Regions from separate parts of the Massilia sp. BGA-UO-ETr-WB1 genome, predicted to be linked through region 1. Evidence: predicted binding sites of a transcription regulator. Region 1 holds the regulator's gene; each other region holds the start of a gene.
What was found. Region 1 encodes LexA, which represses DNA repair genes until DNA is damaged. Its sites were predicted from a motif close to ACTGTATNNNNATACAGT; they were not measured.
Positions count from the first base shown of each region.

Region 2: the regulator LexA is predicted to act here: its motif matches at 2,634-2,651, upstream of dinB (DNA polymerase IV).
Region 3: the regulator LexA is predicted to act here: its motif matches at 2,513-2,530, upstream of AC56DV_RS06060 (DNA topoisomerase IV subunit B).
Region 4: the regulator LexA is predicted to act here: its motif matches at 2,158-2,175, upstream of imuA (translesion DNA synthesis-associated protein ImuA).

Region 1 is NZ_JCAQOT010000025.1:117,338-121,545, reverse strand. Features, by position in the region: gene priB (primosomal replication protein N) at 1-99, opposite strand, end outside; gene rpsF (30S ribosomal protein S6) at 131-508, opposite strand; gene AC56DV_RS18690 (RpnC/YadD family protein) at 673-1,710, shown strand; gene lexA (transcriptional repressor LexA) at 1,814-2,470, shown strand; gene AC56DV_RS18680 (glutathione S-transferase family protein) at 2,483-3,109, shown strand; gene AC56DV_RS18675 (cystathionine gamma-synthase family protein) at 3,122-4,208, opposite strand, start outside.
Region 2 is NZ_JCAQOT010000024.1:17,240-21,447, forward strand. Features, by position in the region: gene AC56DV_RS13155 (class I SAM-dependent methyltransferase) at 1-436, shown strand, start outside; gene AC56DV_RS13160 (recombination-associated protein RdgC) at 482-1,378, opposite strand; gene dinB (DNA polymerase IV) at 1,437-2,603, opposite strand; gene AC56DV_RS13170 (nuclear transport factor 2 family protein) at 2,732-3,190, shown strand; gene AC56DV_RS13175 (helix-turn-helix domain-containing protein) at 3,205-4,050, opposite strand; gene AC56DV_RS13180 (nuclear transport factor 2 family protein) at 4,122-4,208, opposite strand, start outside.
Region 3 is NZ_JCAQOT010000021.1:300,936-305,143, forward strand. Features, by position in the region: gene AC56DV_RS06045 (HEAT repeat domain-containing protein) at 1-7, shown strand, start outside; gene AC56DV_RS06050 (SCO family protein) at 17-1,444, shown strand; gene AC56DV_RS06055 (response regulator) at 1,475-2,341, opposite strand; gene AC56DV_RS06060 (DNA topoisomerase IV subunit B) at 2,610-4,208, shown strand, end outside.
Region 4 is NZ_JCAQOT010000017.1:21,868-26,075, reverse strand. Features, by position in the region: gene AC56DV_RS04220 (caspase family protein) at 1-1,346, shown strand, start outside; gene AC56DV_RS04215 (hypothetical protein) at 1,429-1,800, shown strand; gene imuA (translesion DNA synthesis-associated protein ImuA) at 2,188-2,934, shown strand; gene AC56DV_RS04205 (Y-family DNA polymerase) at 2,867-4,208, shown strand, end outside.

The DNA of each region.
Region 1 (4,208 bases):
ACTGTGCTGCAAGGTTGCAGTGACAATCGGCATGCCGGCCGGGGTGTACCTGATGGTGTCCCGTTCGGTGATGAGGGCGGTTACCTGTAGCTGGTTCAGTTCAGTTCCTGGTCAATACTCGACTGGCCGATTAGGCCGCTGCAGCTGCTTGTGCTTCGGCGCGATGGCTCTTGGCCGCGTCTTCACGTTGTACCGACTTCATCATCGGCGAAGGAGCGGTTTCCGCTTTCTTCATTTTCACGGTCAGGTGACGCAGCACGGCATCATTGAATTTGAATGCGGTTTCCAGCTCGACCAGGGTCTCGTTGTCGCACTCGATGTTCATGCAGATGTAGTGTGCTTTAGCCAGTTTCTGGATCGAGTAAGCCATTTGACGGCGGCCCCAATCTTCCACGCGATGTACGTTACCGCCGCGCGAGGTCACGCTGGCTTTGTAACGTTCGATCATCGCGGGCACTTGCTCGCTTTGGTCCGGATGGACGATAAATACGATTTCATAGTGACGCATGAAAACTCCCTTAAGGACTGTGAATATAGCCCACCCCGGCGTCAAGACGGGTGTGGGAAGAGGTAAGCCCGCGACTATAGCGCCTTTCCGCTGAAAAATCAAGCAGCAGCCCGCCTTGACCCCGCGCAAAGCCGGCCACCCCGGCTGCGCGCATGCTACCAGCCATGGAACCGCCCGCCGACGACTACGACACCCCATGGAAGACCGCCGTGATGCGCTATTTCCGCGAATTCATGGCTTTCTTCTTCCCCCAGGCGCACGACGCCATCGACTGGAAACTGGGCTACAGCTTCCTGGACCAGGAACTGTCGCAGATCGCGCGCGACGCCAGCCTGGGCCGCAGGCGGCTCGACAAGCTGGTGCAAGTGCGCGGGCGGGACGGCGCGCATCAGCTGCTCTACATTCATCTCGAGATCCAGCGCCGCCGCGAGATGGAATTCGCCGCGCGCATCTTCACCTATCACTACCGCCTGTACGACCGCTTCCAGTGCCCCATCGCCACGCTGGTGATCCTGGCCGACCCCTCCCCAGCCTGGCGGCCCGACTGGTTCGGCTACACTGCGCTCGGCTGCGAAACCAGTATCCACTACCCCACCGTCAAGCTGATGGACTACTGGCCGCACCTGGAAAGACTGCTAGCCAGCCATAACGCCTTTGCGATCTTGACCGTGGCCCATCTCATGACACTGCACACGCGCCACCAGCCCCAACTGCGCTTCGAGTGGAAAGCAAGGCTGGCCACACTGATGCACGAACGGCAATGGAGCACGCAGCGCATCCTGGACCTGTTCGATGTACTAGACTGGATGATGGCAATACCCGCGCCGCTTCAGCAACAGTTGGGTGCGAAAGTTGTTGAGCTTGAAAGGAGCATGACTATGCCATTCGAAAATCTCATCATCAAGATGCACAAGCAAAGGGCCCGTGAGGAAGGCCTCGAGGAAGGGCGTCAGGCGGGCCGCGCAATAGGCCGGGAAGAAGGCCGGGAGGAAGGCCGGGAGGAAGGCCGGGAACAGGGCCGGGAAGAAGGCCTGCTGGCAGGACACCGGGAAGCACTGACGCGGCTGCTAAAGCTGCGGTTCGGTCCGCTGCCGCCGGACACTACGCGGCGTATCGAGCAGGCATCGAAGGCCGACTTGGCCAGCTGGGAGGGGCAGATTCTGCGTGCGGACGCTCTGGATGACGTATTTGACGGCCGCTAAGTGAAAATATTTCGCGAGCAGCAATGAAATCCCTTGCATTAGCGCTCACACTGTACAAAAATACAGTCTGTCTATATCCACAGCTCTCAGAGCGAAACGCACCATGATCAAGCTCACCGCACGCCAGGAACAAATCCTTAATCTGATCAAGGATGCCATCGACAATACCGGCTTCCCGCCCACCCGCGCCGAGATCGCCAACGAACTGGGCTTCAAATCGGCCAACGCCGCCGAGGAGCACCTGCAGGCGCTGGCGCGCAAGGGCGCCATCGAGATCGCGGCCGGCACCTCGCGCGGCATCCGCCTGCTGGGCGCGCATGCCGAAAGCGCCGCCACCAAGGTGGCCAATGCGGCCGCCGCCGCCGCGTCCAACATGATGTCGCTGCCGCTGATCGGCCGCGTGGCCGCCGGTTCGCCCATCCTGGCCCAGGAAAACCTGGAAACCAGCTACAGCGTGGACCCCGCCCTGTTTTCCGCCAAGCCCGACTTCCTGCTCAAGGTGCGCGGCGAATCGATGCGCGACATCGGCATCATGGACGGCGACCTGCTGGCCGTCAAAAAGGTGGACAGCGCCAAGAACGGCCAGATCGTCGTGGCCCGCATCGGCAACGAAGTGACGGTCAAGCGCTACCAGAAGACCGGCTCCACCATCGAGTTGTTTCCTGAAAATCCGGATTTCAAAGTAATCACCGTCAATCCGGAGGCGGACGAGTTCGCGCTGGAAGGACTGGCGGTCGGCCTGCTGCGCAGCTGGCACTAAGAAAGAGCAACAATGGGTGCTTTCAAACTCTACGGCAATTGCGAGTCCGGCCACAGCTACAAGGTGAAGCTGGCCATGGAAGTGGCCAAGGTGCCGCACGAGTATGAAGAGATTGACCTGCGCCTGGAGCGCGCCGGGCGCCCCGAGCCTTTCCGCAGCCTGTCCAGGTACTGCGAAGTGCCGCTGCTGGTGCATGACGGCCAGGCCTACGTGCAGTCGAACGCCATCCTGCTGCACCTGGCCGAACACCTGACAGCGTTTGGCGGCGAAACGCAGCAGCGCCTGGAGCGCGTGCGCGAATGGCTGTTCTGGGAGGCCAACCGCATCGGCTTCTCGATGGCGCACCTGCGCTATGGGCAGAAGTTCGATCCGGCGGCCTACGCCGGCACCGTGCTGCCGTGGTTCCGCAACCGCTTCAACGCCGACATCGAACGCCTGGAGGAAGAACTGTCCGACGGCCGCGCCTTCCTGCTCGACGACCACGTCAGCATGGCCGACTTTTCCATCTGCGGCTATATGTACTGGCCGGAGCAGGCCAACGTCGGCTACCCGCCGCGCGTGCAGGCCTGGCTGGACCGCATCGCGGCGCTGCCGGGCTGGCGCCATCCATATCACATGGAAGGCGCGCAGCCCTGGTAACGCCGCCTGCGCTTAGCAGGCTTCCAGCGCGCAGCTGAAGTCTTCTAGCAAATCAGCCGTGTCCTCGATGCCGACCGACACGCGTATCAGCGATTCCGCAATCCCCATCGACGCCCGGCGCTCCGCGCCCATCTCGTAGAAGATGGTGTGCGCCACCGGGATGATCAGCGTGCGCGTGTCGCCCAGGTTGGAGGCCGGCACCGCCAGCTTCAGGCGGTTCAGGAAATCGAAGCAATCGATGCCGTCCTTCAGCTCAAAGCTCAGCAGCGAACCATGCGCGCGGAACAGCTCCGCCGAGATGGCGTGCTGCGGATGCGACTTCAGGCCCGGGTAGTACACCGCCGCCACGCGCTCGTCCGATTCCAGCAGTTCGGCCAGCGCCTTGGCGTTGGCGCAGGTGCGCTCCATGCGCAGCGCCAGCGTTTCGGCGCCGACCGCGATGTGGTGCGCCGCCTCCGGCCCCAGCGAGGCGCCGAAGTCGCGCAAGCCCTTGGCGCGGATCTGCGTGATGCCCCACTGCGCCGGCGCCGCCTTCTTGTAGTTCTCGAAAATGTTCGGGAACCGCGTCCAGTCGTAGGCGCCGGTGTCGGTCAGGCTGCCGCCCAGCGCATTGCCGTGGCCGCAGATCGACTTGGTCAGCGCGTTGACCACCAGGCCGGCGTGCACCGACTTCGGCAGGAAGAGATACGGCGTGGTCATCGTGTTGTCGACGATGTAGAGGATGCCGCGCTCCTGGCACAGCTCGCCGATCCGCTTCAGGTCCGCCACTTGCGTACGCGGGTTGGCAATGGTTTCGACGAACACGATGCGGGTATTCGGCTGGATGGCGGCCGTCACATTGGCCACGTCGGTGGCGTCGACGAAATCGACCGCCACGCCCTGCCCCGCCACGGTTTGCCACAGCGAGTTGGTGTTACCGAACAGGAAGGACGACGACACCACGTGGTCGCCCGCGCGCAGCAGCGCCTGGAACACGGCGCCGATGGCGCCCATGCCGGTGGCGAAGCACAAGGTGGCCACGCCCTGCTCCATCTTGTTCACCTTGTCTTCCAGCGCCGACACGGTGGGATTGCCCTGGCGGCCATAGCGGAAGCCCGGC
Region 2 (4,208 bases), on a different contig from region 1:
CGCGGACCAGGGCTTGAATACCGGGAAGATCATCCAGGCCGTGTTCATCCTGGCGGCCTACGGCTACGTGCAAGCGGTGCAGGACGAGGTCGCCATTGCCGGCGCGCGGCCGCAAGCCGAACGCCTGAACCGCCACCTGTGCCAGACCGCAGTGACCGGCACCGACGTCAGCTTCCTGGCCTCGCCCGTGACGGGCGGCGGCTTTGCGGTGGACCGCTTCGGCCAGCTGTTCCTGCTGGCGCGCCAGCAGGGCAAGACCGAGCCGGGCGAATGGGTGGCGTACGCCAATGACGTGCTGCTGAGCCAGAACCAGCGCTTGCAGAAGGAGGGCCGGCCGATGGAACCGGAGGCGCAGCTGGCCGAACTGCGCCGCCTGGCCGACAATTTCGCCGAGTACACCCTGCCCATCCTGCTGGGCATGGGCATCGCCGCTTAAAAATACCAACCCCAAAAATAAACCCGCTTGCGCGGGTTTATTTTTTTAGGCTTTCGCTTCGCCGCCCAGGGCTTCGACCACGTCGGCCATCATCTTGCTCAGTTCGCCGGTCATCAGCATGAAGTCGCCGTCGAAACGCTCGTCGTCGTTGCGGGTGCTCGATTCGGTTTCCTTCAGCACGTCCAGCGGCTTGATGCCTTTCAGCGCCAGCGACTCGGTCAGGGTGAAGGAGATCTTGCTTTCCCACGTCATGGCCAGGCGGGTGCACTGCTTGCCGGCGGCGATGTGGCGGCGCACTTCGTCCGCTTCCAGCGTGTGGCGCACATAGCGCACGGCGGCCTTGCTCTCGCCAGTGGCGCGCAGCTCGGTGTCCATATCCACCGTGAAGCCCACCGGCGAATCGTCCGCCTGCAGCCATTCGGTCATCACGCCCACCGGCGAGCGCTGCACGCGCAGGCTTTCCAGCGGCATGCGGTCGACCGCTTTCAGCAGCAGCTTGATCACTTCGTCGGCCTTGGCCGGGCTGGCGGCGTCCACCACCAGCCAGCCGTTGACCGGGTCGATCCAGGTCCACACGTTGCCGCGGATCGAGAAGGCGCGCGGCAGCAGCTCGTCGGCCACGCGTTCCTTCAGTTCCTTCATGGCTTTCTTGCCGGGAGCGAAACCTTGCGCTTCTTCCATCTCGGCCGCGCGGGCCTTGGCCACCTGGTTGATGACGGTGGCCGGCAGCAGTTTTTTCTCGGTGCCCAGGAGGATCAGCATCTGATTGTTGACCACGTGCACCAGGCCGCCGTTCGGACGCGGCTTGTCCCAACCCTGGCGCAGCAATTCATTGCTGCTGGCCGGCGAGAACGCATTGGTGCTCAGCGCTGCTTCGAGTTGTTCTGGAGTAAATGCCCAGGGCGCGGGCAGACGGTAGATTTGCAGATTCTTGAACCACATATTTGAGTTTGCCTTTGTTCAACTAAATTCTGGGGGAACGACATTTTACACGCGCGCGTTACAGGTCCGCGAAAAGATCGCCCTGCTGCGGCTTGCGTGTTGCGGATTGGAGCAGGCCGGGATCGTCCATGCTGGACAGGGCGCTGATTTTCACGCCCAGCAGGCGCAGACGCTGGTCCAGCGGGACCCGCCGCAGGCATTCGCCGGCGGCGCGCCGGATGACGGCCGCGTCCGCCGTGGGGGCCGGCAGGGTGACGTCGCGCGTCACCCTGCTGAAGTCCGAGTAGCGCAGCTTGATGCCCACCGTGCGGCCGACATAGCGCTTGCGCTCAAGGTCCTCACCCAGGCGCTGGCACAGCCGGGTGAAGATGTCCGACAGCGCTTCGCGGTCGTGCCTGGCGTGCAGGTCGCGCTCGAAGGTGGTTTCGCGGCTGATGGATTTAGGCTCGTGGCTGGTGACCACGGCGCGCTCGTCCAGCCCGTGCGCGACGCGCTTGAGCCAGCTGGCGTAGTTCAGGCCGAAGTGCTCCTGCAGCAGCGCCTCGTCGGCGGCGGCCACCTGGCCCACGGTCTCGATGCCGAGCGCGGCCAGCTTGGCGTCCGCCTTGGGGCCGATGCCGTTGACCTTGCGCACCGCCAGCGGCCAGATGCGGGTGGGCACGTCGTCGTGCGAGACGATGGTCAGGCCGTTGGGCTTGTCCAGGTCGGAGCAGATCTTGGCCAGCAGCTTGTTGGGCGCGATGCCGATCGAGCAGGACAGGCCGGTGGCGTCCTTGACGGCCTGCTTGATGCGCAGCGCCAGCGCGCGCGTGTCCTCTTCATGTTCACTCAGGTCGATGTAGATTTCATCGATGCCGCGGTCTTCGATATGGGGCGCGATCTCGGCCACGGCGGCCTTGAACTGGCGCGACAGGCGGCGGTAGGAGTCGAAGTCGGTGGGCAGCAGCACGGCGTCCGGCGCCAGCGCGGCCGCTTTCATGGTGCCCATGGCGGAGAACACGCCCAGCGCGCGCGCCTCGTAGGTGGAGGTGGTGACCACGCCCCGGCCCACGTAGTCGCGCAGGCGGGAGAACTTGCGGGTGCCGTCCGGCTGCAGCACCGGCTGGTGGCGCGAACCGCCGCCGATCACCACCGGCTGGCCGCGCAGTTCCGGGTAGCGCAGCAACTCCACGGACGCGTAGAACGCATCCATGTCGAGGTGGGCAATGCGGTGCGTTTCGGCCATGGCGTGACTGGGCGGGGCAAAAATTGTGATACTGTAATTATATACAGTATCCGGCGCCATTGCCACGATGGCCGGGTTCGTGTTCTCATGGGGCTCTCTTGCCAACTATTCAAGAAGGGCCGGACCTTATGAAACGTGTTCTGATGCTGTTGACCTTGGCGCTCTTGCCCCTCCTGTCCCACGCTGCGGATGCTGCGGACCAGCAGGCGATCGAACGGGCCGTGCTGGACTATATCGAATCGCAGCACAAGGCGGACCCCGCGCTGATGGAGCGGGGATTGGACCGGCAGCTGGCCAAGCGGACTTACTGGCAAGCGGCGGACGGGACCGAATTCGTCATGCAGACGGACTACGAGACCATGCTGAAAGTGGCCAGGACTTACAACAAGAACGGCAACAAGTTTCCGCCGTCCCCGCGCGTGGACATCAAGATCCTGGACATCGACAAGCGCGTGGCGACGGTGAAACTGACGGCCGACGAGTGGATCGACTATATGCACCTGTACAAGAACCAGCGCAGCGAGTGGAAAATCATCAACGTGCTGTGGCAGTACCACGATGAAAAACGGCAGACCAGCCGACAATAAACTTTCAACCAAGCTCAACCATGGCGCGCGCGGAACCAGGCTGCGCTCGCCTCATCGGCCGGGAAGAAGGCTTCAAGCCGCAGTTCGTGCACGGTGACGTCGTGCGGCGTGCCCAGCGTGGTGATGGTGGTGAACAGGTTCAGCTCCACGCCGTCCTTGCGCACGGTCAGCGGCAGGAAGGGCAAGGTGCGGCGGTCGAGGTTGGGGACCAGCCCGGCCGGCCCGGCGCCGGCGCCCGGCATGCCCGCCAGCGCGCGCAGCTCGGACAGCAGCGCGCTGGCCTCGCTGCCGGGACCGTCGCTCATGGCTTCGCGCTGTATCCAGTGCAGCAGGTCGGCGCCGACCTCTTCCCAGTTCTGCAGCCAGGGCCGCAGGCCGTCCGGCGCCAGGGTCAGCTTGAGCACGTTGATGCTGCCGTCGCGCGGGATCGGCGCGTCGTCCGGCATGCCGAGCAGCCATTTGAAGAAACGGTTGGCCGGCTCGTTGCTCATCACCAGGTTCCACAGCCGGTCCACTACCAGCGCCGGGTACGGCGCCTGCTGGGCCAGCATGAAATCGAGCGCCTGCTTGACGGCGCGCAGTTCCGGGTCGTCCATCTTGCGCTCCTGGTAGGCCGGCGCGTAACCTGCCGCCAGCAGCATCACGTTGCGCTCGCGCAGCGGGATGTCGAGCACCACGCCCAGCTTCAGGATCAGCTCGCGGCTGGGCTGCGAGCGCCCGCTTTCCAGGAAACTGATGTGGCGCTGCGAAATGCCGCTTTCAATGGACAGCCGCAGCTGGCTATGGCCGCGCTTGCCGCGCCAGTAGCGCAGCGCGGCCGCGAAATCGCTGAAGTACTGGCCGGGTGCGGCGGCGCTCATGCGGGCTCCGCGATGACGATGTGGGCGGCGTTGGCGTTGCTCATGATCGTCTCCTGGTCTTGTCTGCGGGCTCAGGCCTGGTTCAGGAAGCCGGTGACTTTCACCAACCGGCCATCGTTGCTGACGGTGGCCACGTCGGTGCCGCGCGCCACCGGCTC
Region 3 (4,208 bases), on a different contig from region 1:
TACCTGAGGAAGCAGCATGCCGGCGACCGCGCAACCATGGACAGCACAGCAGTTCCGCGACGCGGTGGCCGCGCATGCGCGCGACGTTCCCGCCCTGCTGGAGCTGCTGGCCGAGGAGCACCCCGCCTACGGCCAGCAAAGCGGCGCCGAAGCAGTGCGGCGGCGCGGCTGGGTGCTCGCTGCGCTTGGCCGCCAGCCCCTGCCCGCAGCCGCCCTGCCGCTGCTGCTGGCGGAACTGCAAAGCGAGCATAGCCCCTACCTGCTGGCCGCCGCCGCGCGCGCCTTGCGCCGCTCGCCGGCGCCGCCGTCCGCCGCGCGGGCCGCGCTGGAGCGCGCCGCGCAGACGCTCGCCCTGCAAGACGACCTGGTTGACCTGGAGCGCTGGGGCGGCGTGGCCGCGTCGGAGGGCGACGGCAGCGCCCTGGAGGAGGTGCGGCGCACGCAGGACTGGCTGGCAGCGCGCGGCGAGGACGGCGGCGGCGAGGACGGCTGCTGCGGTGCGCCGCTGCCCTGGACCCGCCCTTCCCGGGCCCACGGCGACATTGCGCTGGCGCGCTTCGAAGACCAGGCCGGCCGCGCCCACGGCTGGGCCGATCTCTTCACCGGCAAGCCCTGCATCACGGCGTTCTTCTATACGCGCTGCGACAATGAACGCAAGTGTTCGCTCACCATCTGCAAGCTGGCCGAGGTGCAAAGGCTGCTGGCCGCGCAGGGCCTGGGGCAGCTGGTGCGCATCAACGCCGTCAGCTACGACCCGGACTACGATTTGCCGCCGCGCCTGCAGGGCTACGCGGACAGCCGCCGGCTGGCCACCGGCGACGACTGCCACCTGCTGCGCGCCACCGAAGGCAGGGACGACATCGCGGCCTACTTCAACAACGGCGTCAACTACATCTCCTCCATCGTGAACCGCCACCGCATCGAAGTGTTCCTGCTCGATGCGGACGGCCGCATCGCCGCAAGCTGCCAGCGCCTGGAGTGGCAGCCGCAAGACCTGGCCGAACGCGCCGCGCAGCTGGCAGGAGGACAGCACGCGGCCCGGCAAGCCGGCCGGGCCGGGCGTCCGCGCCTGGCCGGCGCCGGCCAGGCCATGCCGGTGCTGTGGGCCGCAGGCCTGGCGCTGCTGCCCAAGTGCCCGATCTGCGGCGCCGCCTACCTGAGCATGACCGGCATCGCGGCCTATTCCTACCTGCCCGGCTGGAGCCGCTCCTGGCCCTTTCTGCTGCTACTGCTGCTGCTCAACCTGGCCGCGCTGGCGTGGTTCGCGCGCGCCCGCCACGCCCGGCTGCCGCTGTTGTGTTCCGGCCTGGGGGCGCTGCTGATTGCCGGCCCCGGCCTGGCGATGGGGATGGAGGCGGCCACGCTGCTCGGCGCGGCCTGCATCGCGGCGGGCTCGCTGGCGGCGGTGCTGTCGGTCCGGCGGCGGCGCGGGCATGCGCACTAGCCCGCGCCATGCACCTGCCTGCGATGTGCACTAGCCCGAGATGCGCATCAGCCGCTTGAGCACCGCGCGCAGCGTGGCGTCGGAGACCGGCTTGTCGAGCAGGCCGGCGGCGCCGGCGGCGCCGGCGCGCGCGCTGTCGTAGGGGAAACCGCTGGACACCATGAACACCACCTCTGGCGCGCGGCCGCCGCCCTGCGCGCGCAGCGCGGCGCACAGGGCGTACGGGTCGATCCCGGCCAGCGCGGTATTGAGCAGCACCACCGCCACCGGCGCCAGCATCTGCGGCGCGTCCGCGCAGGCGGCCAGCGCGGACGGCTCGTCGGACGCCCACAGCGAAGGAATGTCCCAGGGCTTGAGCAGCCTGGCTATGTGCTGGCTGAAGCGCGCGTTGCGGTCCACCACCAGCACGGCGCCGCGCCGGTCCTGGCCCGGACTGCGCAGCACCGCGTATTCGGACGGATCGGTCAGGTCCAGGTCGAGCCGCTGGCCGGTGCGCCGTTCGGCCGGCGGCGGCAGGCCGGTGCCGGCCAGCCGGGCCAGCGCGTCGGCGCGGCGCTCCACCAGCCGCGCCAGTTCGGCGTGCAGGCTGTCGTCGTCGCACGGCAGGGGCAAGGATGGATACGGCAGCCCCGGCACCGGCGCCGGCGCGCCCAGCAGCAGCGCCGGACGCACGTCGCCCGGACTAAGCGCCGCCAGCGCGGCGAGCGCCTTCAGGTCCGCGCCGTTGACGATGAGCAGATCCGGCTCTTGCAGACTGTCGGCCGACAGGCAAAAGTACCCCGGCCCGCTGGCAGGCCCATGCAGCGGGGCGCGCGCGAGCGCCGCCGCCAGGCCACCGGCCTGCGCTTCGGCAAAGCCGATCAGGCGCACTGCGAACGGAAAAATGTCTGCATTCATGGGCGAACCAGGGACCGGACGTGGTGTTTTTTGCACCGCTTTTCCCCATTTAACCACAATTACCCGCCATTTCCAGCGCCTTGTTTCCCGCCGTTGCCGCCGGTTGCGGATAGAATGCGCAAGCAAGCGCGCCTGCCGGCGTTGCGCAGAAAGCACTTGCCATGCAAAATAACTGTATATAATCACAGCGTTTTGCATGGCACCAGCACAGTATTTTGCAAATAATCTGCCGCACCAATAAGAACCGCACAACCTAGCTTGATCACGTATGGCCACTAAAAAACCAGTTTCCGACTATAGCGAATCATCCATCCGCGTCCTCAAGGGCCTGGAGCCCGTCAAGCAGCGTCCGGGCATGTACACCCGCACGGAGAACCCGCTGCACATCATCCAGGAGGTGATCGACAATGCCTCCGACGAGGCATTGGGCGGCCATTGCAAAAACATCATCGTCACGCAGAATGCCGACGGCAGCATTACGGTGGAAGACGACGGCCGGGGCATCCCGGTCGGCCTGCACCCTGAGGAGAACGTGCCGACGGTGGAAATCGTCTTCACCCGCCTGCACGCGGGCGGCAAGTTCGACAAGGGCTCGGGCGGCGCCTACGCCTTCTCGGGCGGCCTGCACGGCGTGGGCGTCTCGGTCACCAACGCGCTGTCCAAGCGCCTGGAAATCTCCGTCTGGCGCAAGGACGACAAGGGCAACGGCTTCCACCACCTGGTGTTCGAGCACGGCGACGTGGTCGAACCGCTGACCTCCATGCCGGCGCCGAAGGACGGCAAGAAGTCCGGCACCCGCGTCACCGCCTGGCCGGACGCCAAGTACTTCGACTCCTCGCTGATCTCGCAGGTTGAGCTGCAGCGCCTGCTGCGTTCCAAGGCGGTGCTGCTGCCGGGCGTGACGGTCACGCTGAACAACGCCAAGACCGGCGACTCGCAAACCTGGAAATACGACGAAGGCCTGCGCGGCTACCTGACCGAAGCGCTGGCGCAAACGTCCGACGGCGAAACCCTGATCCCGCTGTTCGAGGGCGCGCAGTTCGCCGGCCCGGACGCGGAAGGCTTCGCCGAGGGCGAAGGCGCGGCCTGGGTGGTGGCGTGGACCGAAACCGGCGCCGTGGTGCGCGAATCCTACGTCAACCTGATCCCCACGCCGAACGGCGGCACCCACGAATCGGGCCTGCGCGACGGCCTGTTCGGCGCCGTGAAGAACTTCGCCGAGATGCACTCGCTGCTGCCGAAAGGCGTGAAGCTGCTGCCGGAAGACGTGTTCGCGCGCGTTTCCTTCGTGCTGTCGGCCAAAGTGCTGGACCCGCAGTTCCAGGGCCAGATCAAGGAGCGCCTGAACTCGCGCGACGCGGTGCGCCTGGTGTCCACCTTCGCCAAGCCGCCGCTGGAGCTGTGGCTGAACCAGCACATCGACTACGGCAAGAAGCTGGCCGAGCTGGTGATCAAGCAGGCGCAGTCGCGTTTGCGCTCGCTGCAGAAAGTGGAAAAGAAAAAATCCTCCGGCGTGGCCGTGTTGCCGGGCAAGCTGACCGACTGCGAATCGACCGACGTGACCCGCACCGAGATCTTCCTGGTCGAGGGCGACTCGGCGGGCGGCTCGGCCAAGATGGGCCGCGACAAGGAATTCCAGGCCATCCTGCCGCTGCGCGGCAAGGTGCTCAACTCCTGGGAAACCGACAAGGACCGCCTGTTCGCCAACAACGAGATCCACGACATCTCGGTGGCCATCGGCGTCGACCCGCACGCCAATGGCGACTCGCCGGACCTGTCCGGCCTGCGCTACGGCAAAATCTGCATCCTCTCCGATGCGGACGTGGACGGTTCGCACATCCAGGTGCTGCTGCTCACGCTGTTCTTC
Region 4 (4,208 bases), on a different contig from region 1:
TCCCCGCGCTAAGCAAACTCAGTCCAGCAAGGGCGGTAGGCGCTTTGCGCGCGAGCGGCGCCAGCAAGCACGTCGGCCTCACGCTCAATCTGCTGTCGGAATGGGATGGCCAATGCACGCCCGAAGTACAGGCTTGGTGGTCAGAAACGCTAGCCGAGCCGGGCGCCAACACTGTTTATCCCGTCATCGCGCAGGCAACGCTTCGCACGAAAGGCTGCACTTTTCCGGTTGCGAGCACGATCGGCGCGCCCAGAAGACATATCCGCAGCGCCCTTTCCACGCTCAGGCTTACGGATCCCGCAGGATTCAATACAGTGAGCGAAACAGTCAGCAACCTTCTAATGCATGTGCAAGCCGGCCCCATACCTTCGCACGACACTCTTGCCAGGCTGGCCGCCTTCGGGCGCCATCTGGGCAAGGCTCCGTGCACCCAGTGGCTGTTGAACCCGGATCTGGCTTTGGATCAGGACGCATCCATCGACGCCGGCGTCGCCGCTGCGCGCGATTGCCCAGACGCCAGGCTGGAGGCCGTCAGCGGTGATGGGCATGTGCTTTTGCTGTGGAAGCGCCAGGGCATGCCCGACCGGACGGTTGCGCGCGTCGAACTAGCGCCAGCCATGGGCGGACCGGCGCTGGCCATGGTAGAGGCGATGGTCGAAGCGAACGCCACGAATGGGCCTTCCGCCATGCGCGACATGATGCGGGCTTCCGCAAGTCCTGAACTCCGCTTGGCGCTGGCGCGCAGGCTCACTGCCCTAGGCGCGCCCGCGGAAGATATCCAGACCTACCGCCTCCCTAGCCGCCCCGATCTCGACCGGGAATTGCTGCGCTGGCTGGCCCGCACGCACCCTCAGCAGGCTGCGTCGCATCTCGCCAGTTTTATCAAGCAAGGCAGCGACGACAGCCGCCTGCTCGGCACTTTGGCAATGATACCGCTAGACGATGGGTTCAAAGCACAGCTGGCAGATCACTTGCGCGAGCGCTCCTCCACACATCGGACCATGGCCCAGACCCTGATTGGCAAGCCGGAAGATGTTCTGCAATTGCTACTGTCGCCCGATGTCACCGTACGCGCGGTAGCGGCAGAATACCTGCTCGCTAGGGCGGATCGTTTAGCTATCTTTAGGCAAGCGAAGGAACGATCCCTCCGCGCTGACCCGATACTGCAAGATGCACAACGGCGCATGCGCAAGCTCGATCACCTCATCGGGCAGTTGGAAGTCACCCCACCGTGGGCACTTGCCTGGCGGGCTCAGTGGATCGACCATTCCCAGCTGGACGACAGCGGCATGGCATTGGCTTTCGCGCAAGCGCTCGAACGTAGGTGGGCCACGATTCGACAATAAGAGTTGCGCTGCAAGGAAGCGCGATACCCCTGCGGAGCGGCCAACGTTGGTTTTTCCGCGCATTGATAACTAGGAGAGAAAAATGGCGAACGAGTTCTACACCCTTGCCAGTCTCGGCACATTTGCCGGTGCAACTGGCGCGACTGTTGTGGTCACGAACACTTTGAAATCAGCCTTTGGGATAAGCCCAGCCTGGCTGGGATTGGTGGTATCCGAACTAATCTGCTTGGGCGTCTTGGCGACCCTTAAAGTGGACAATAGTAGCGATTGGCTTGTCGCCGTGCTGAACGGATGCGCGGTGTACACAGCAGCAGCGGGAGCGACTTCGGCTGTCGCAGCGGCCGGGGACGTGCCCGGAAAAGTGAATGCTGGTACGGAACGCGACAATGCGAGCATCCAAGCAGGAAAACCGCCCGTCAAGCCAAAAACGCGTTTCTGGTCTCCCTGGTTTTGACGGCCGCGCAAGCTGCCGGGGCTGCGATCGAACGCGTGGAGTTAACGCCACGCACGCTTCCGCGCTATCCATGCGCCTGCATGGGCGCTTCGCCTACTTCAACACTGTCAGCGCGCAGCCAAGCCCACTCGGCTCGATACAGATCCGCGCTGCATTCAAGCCGGCTCATAGCCGCGTCCGGTGCCTGCTGCGGACGCATTCACCTAGTCGCGCAATCTGGGCAGATTCTGCTGGGCATTACGCAGGAGTTACCTCCCAGTCCTCGTCTCGAGCAGAATTGCCCTCAGAAAAAATTGCCATTGCGCAATAAAAATCCTCTTGCTAGGTTGCCGGTTGGCCGACTATACTTCACAAAACACTGTATAAAATCACAGTATCGGAGTTAACATGCTTGTTCCACCACTTTCCGCTACACCTGTTGCTCAAGCTGCTCTGGACCTGGCTGTACGTTCTAGCGTATGGCGTGCAAGCGAACTTGCCGTGTCGCGTGCCACGACGACGACAACCGGTCATCCTGTTCTGGATAGCCAGCTACCCAACGAAGGATGGCCGAGATCGGCACTCGTCGAACTGCTGGTTCAACAACACGGTATCGGCGAGATGCAGTTACTGAAGCCCGCATTGGCGTCGCTATCTCGACAACACAGGGTCGCCCTGATACAGCCGCCGTATCTTCCCCACGCGATGGCATGCCGGTCGTGGCGGATGAATGAACAGAATGTGCTCTGGCTTCGCCCCCAGAGCTCGGCAGATGCGCTCTGGTCAGCGGAGCAAATCCTGAAGAACGGAAGTTGCGGTGGCGTTGTCCTTTGGCAGTCGAACGTGCGACCCGAAGCACTGCGGCGCCTCAACCTGGCCGCGCAGTCCACGGATACCTGGCTATGGCTGGTTCGACCACTGACTGCGGCCGCCGACGCGTCCCCTTCACCGCTGCGTCTTGCACTGCGGCCCGCGCTCGGTGGCATCTCGGTGGACATCATCAAGCGACGAGGCCCGCATTGTGAATCCCCTATTTTCGTACCCCTGATTGACATGCCCGCTGGTCGCCAGCTGTGGGACAAAGAACATGAAACTCCTGCTCAGCGCACACCTGCCACTGCTCCCGCTCGAGTCGCTGCGCCCATGTTGGTCTGAGCCGGGGCTGTATGCAGTAACCGACAAGGGAATCGTTATCTCCATATCGATGGACGCTGGCCTGGCGGGCGTGAGGCTTGGGATGCGCAGCGGGGGCGTGATGGCGGTATCGCCTGACACGGCTATTCTTGAACGCAACCTTGCCAAAGAGGACCTTGCCCTGAATGCCATCGCGACTGCGATGATGCAGTACACGCCGGAAGTCACGTTTCAACCGGATTTCTCGGTGCTGCTGGAAGTCAGCGCCAGCCTTGCGCTCTTCCGCGGCCCCCACGCTTTATGCGCACGTGTGACAAAAGGCATCGAAGCGCTGGGCTTTACTGTGCAGCTCGGGGCCGCCCCAACGGCTGAAGGCGCATGGCTGCTCGCCCGTAGCACCCGGATGAAAAATGTCGTGTTCCGCCGCCGCGTCCTGTCACTGGCGACCATGCAGCAACGGCTGGACTTGCTGCCCTGCGCTCTGGTACCGGCAGCTGCCCCTTTCCATGATTGGCTGGGCGACATCGGCGCCAAGCGGATCGGTGCGCTGCGAAGACTTCCGCGTGCCGGTCTTCTACGCCGCACCAGCAAGGAGCTCCTGGCAACGCTGGACCGCGCCTACGGTGAAGCGCCCGAGATGCACGAATGGATCAAGCCGCCGCTGCATTTCTCCGCCCGCATCGAAACCTTCGACCGTGTCGAGAGCGCCGACGCGCTACTGCACGGCGCCACCGGACTCATCCTGCAACTGGTCGGCTGGCTCGCCTCGCTGCAACGTGCAGTACGGGTATTGACACTCGCCCTGGAGCATGAGCGTGGCCATTCCGCTATCGCGCCAACGGTACTTGAGGTGGCACTTGCCGAGCCGGTATGGCACGAGGCCCATCTGCTACGCCTGCTCAAGGAGCGCCTGGCAAAAACAACATTGGAGCGGCCGGTGATCGCACTGCGGCTCGAAGCGGTGAAGATCGAATCGATGCTGCCGCCGAACGCCAGCCTGTTCCCTGAACCCGGCGGATCACCGCAGGACTACGCTCGCTTGCTGGAGCTGTTGACGGCCAGGCTGGGAGCTGAAAACGTGCTTGTGCCCGCCGACTTGGAGGACTACCGGCCCGAGGTGTGCAACGCGTGGATCCCGGCGACGGCGAAGCGCCCGAAAACACAGATAGAGGAGATTCTGGAGGGCCGGCCCTTCTGGCTTTTGCCCAAGCCCATCAGGCTGCTGATGCGCGACGAGCGCCCGTTCTACGTCAGCCCGCTCAAAATCATCGATGGTCCTGAACGCCTGGAGGCAG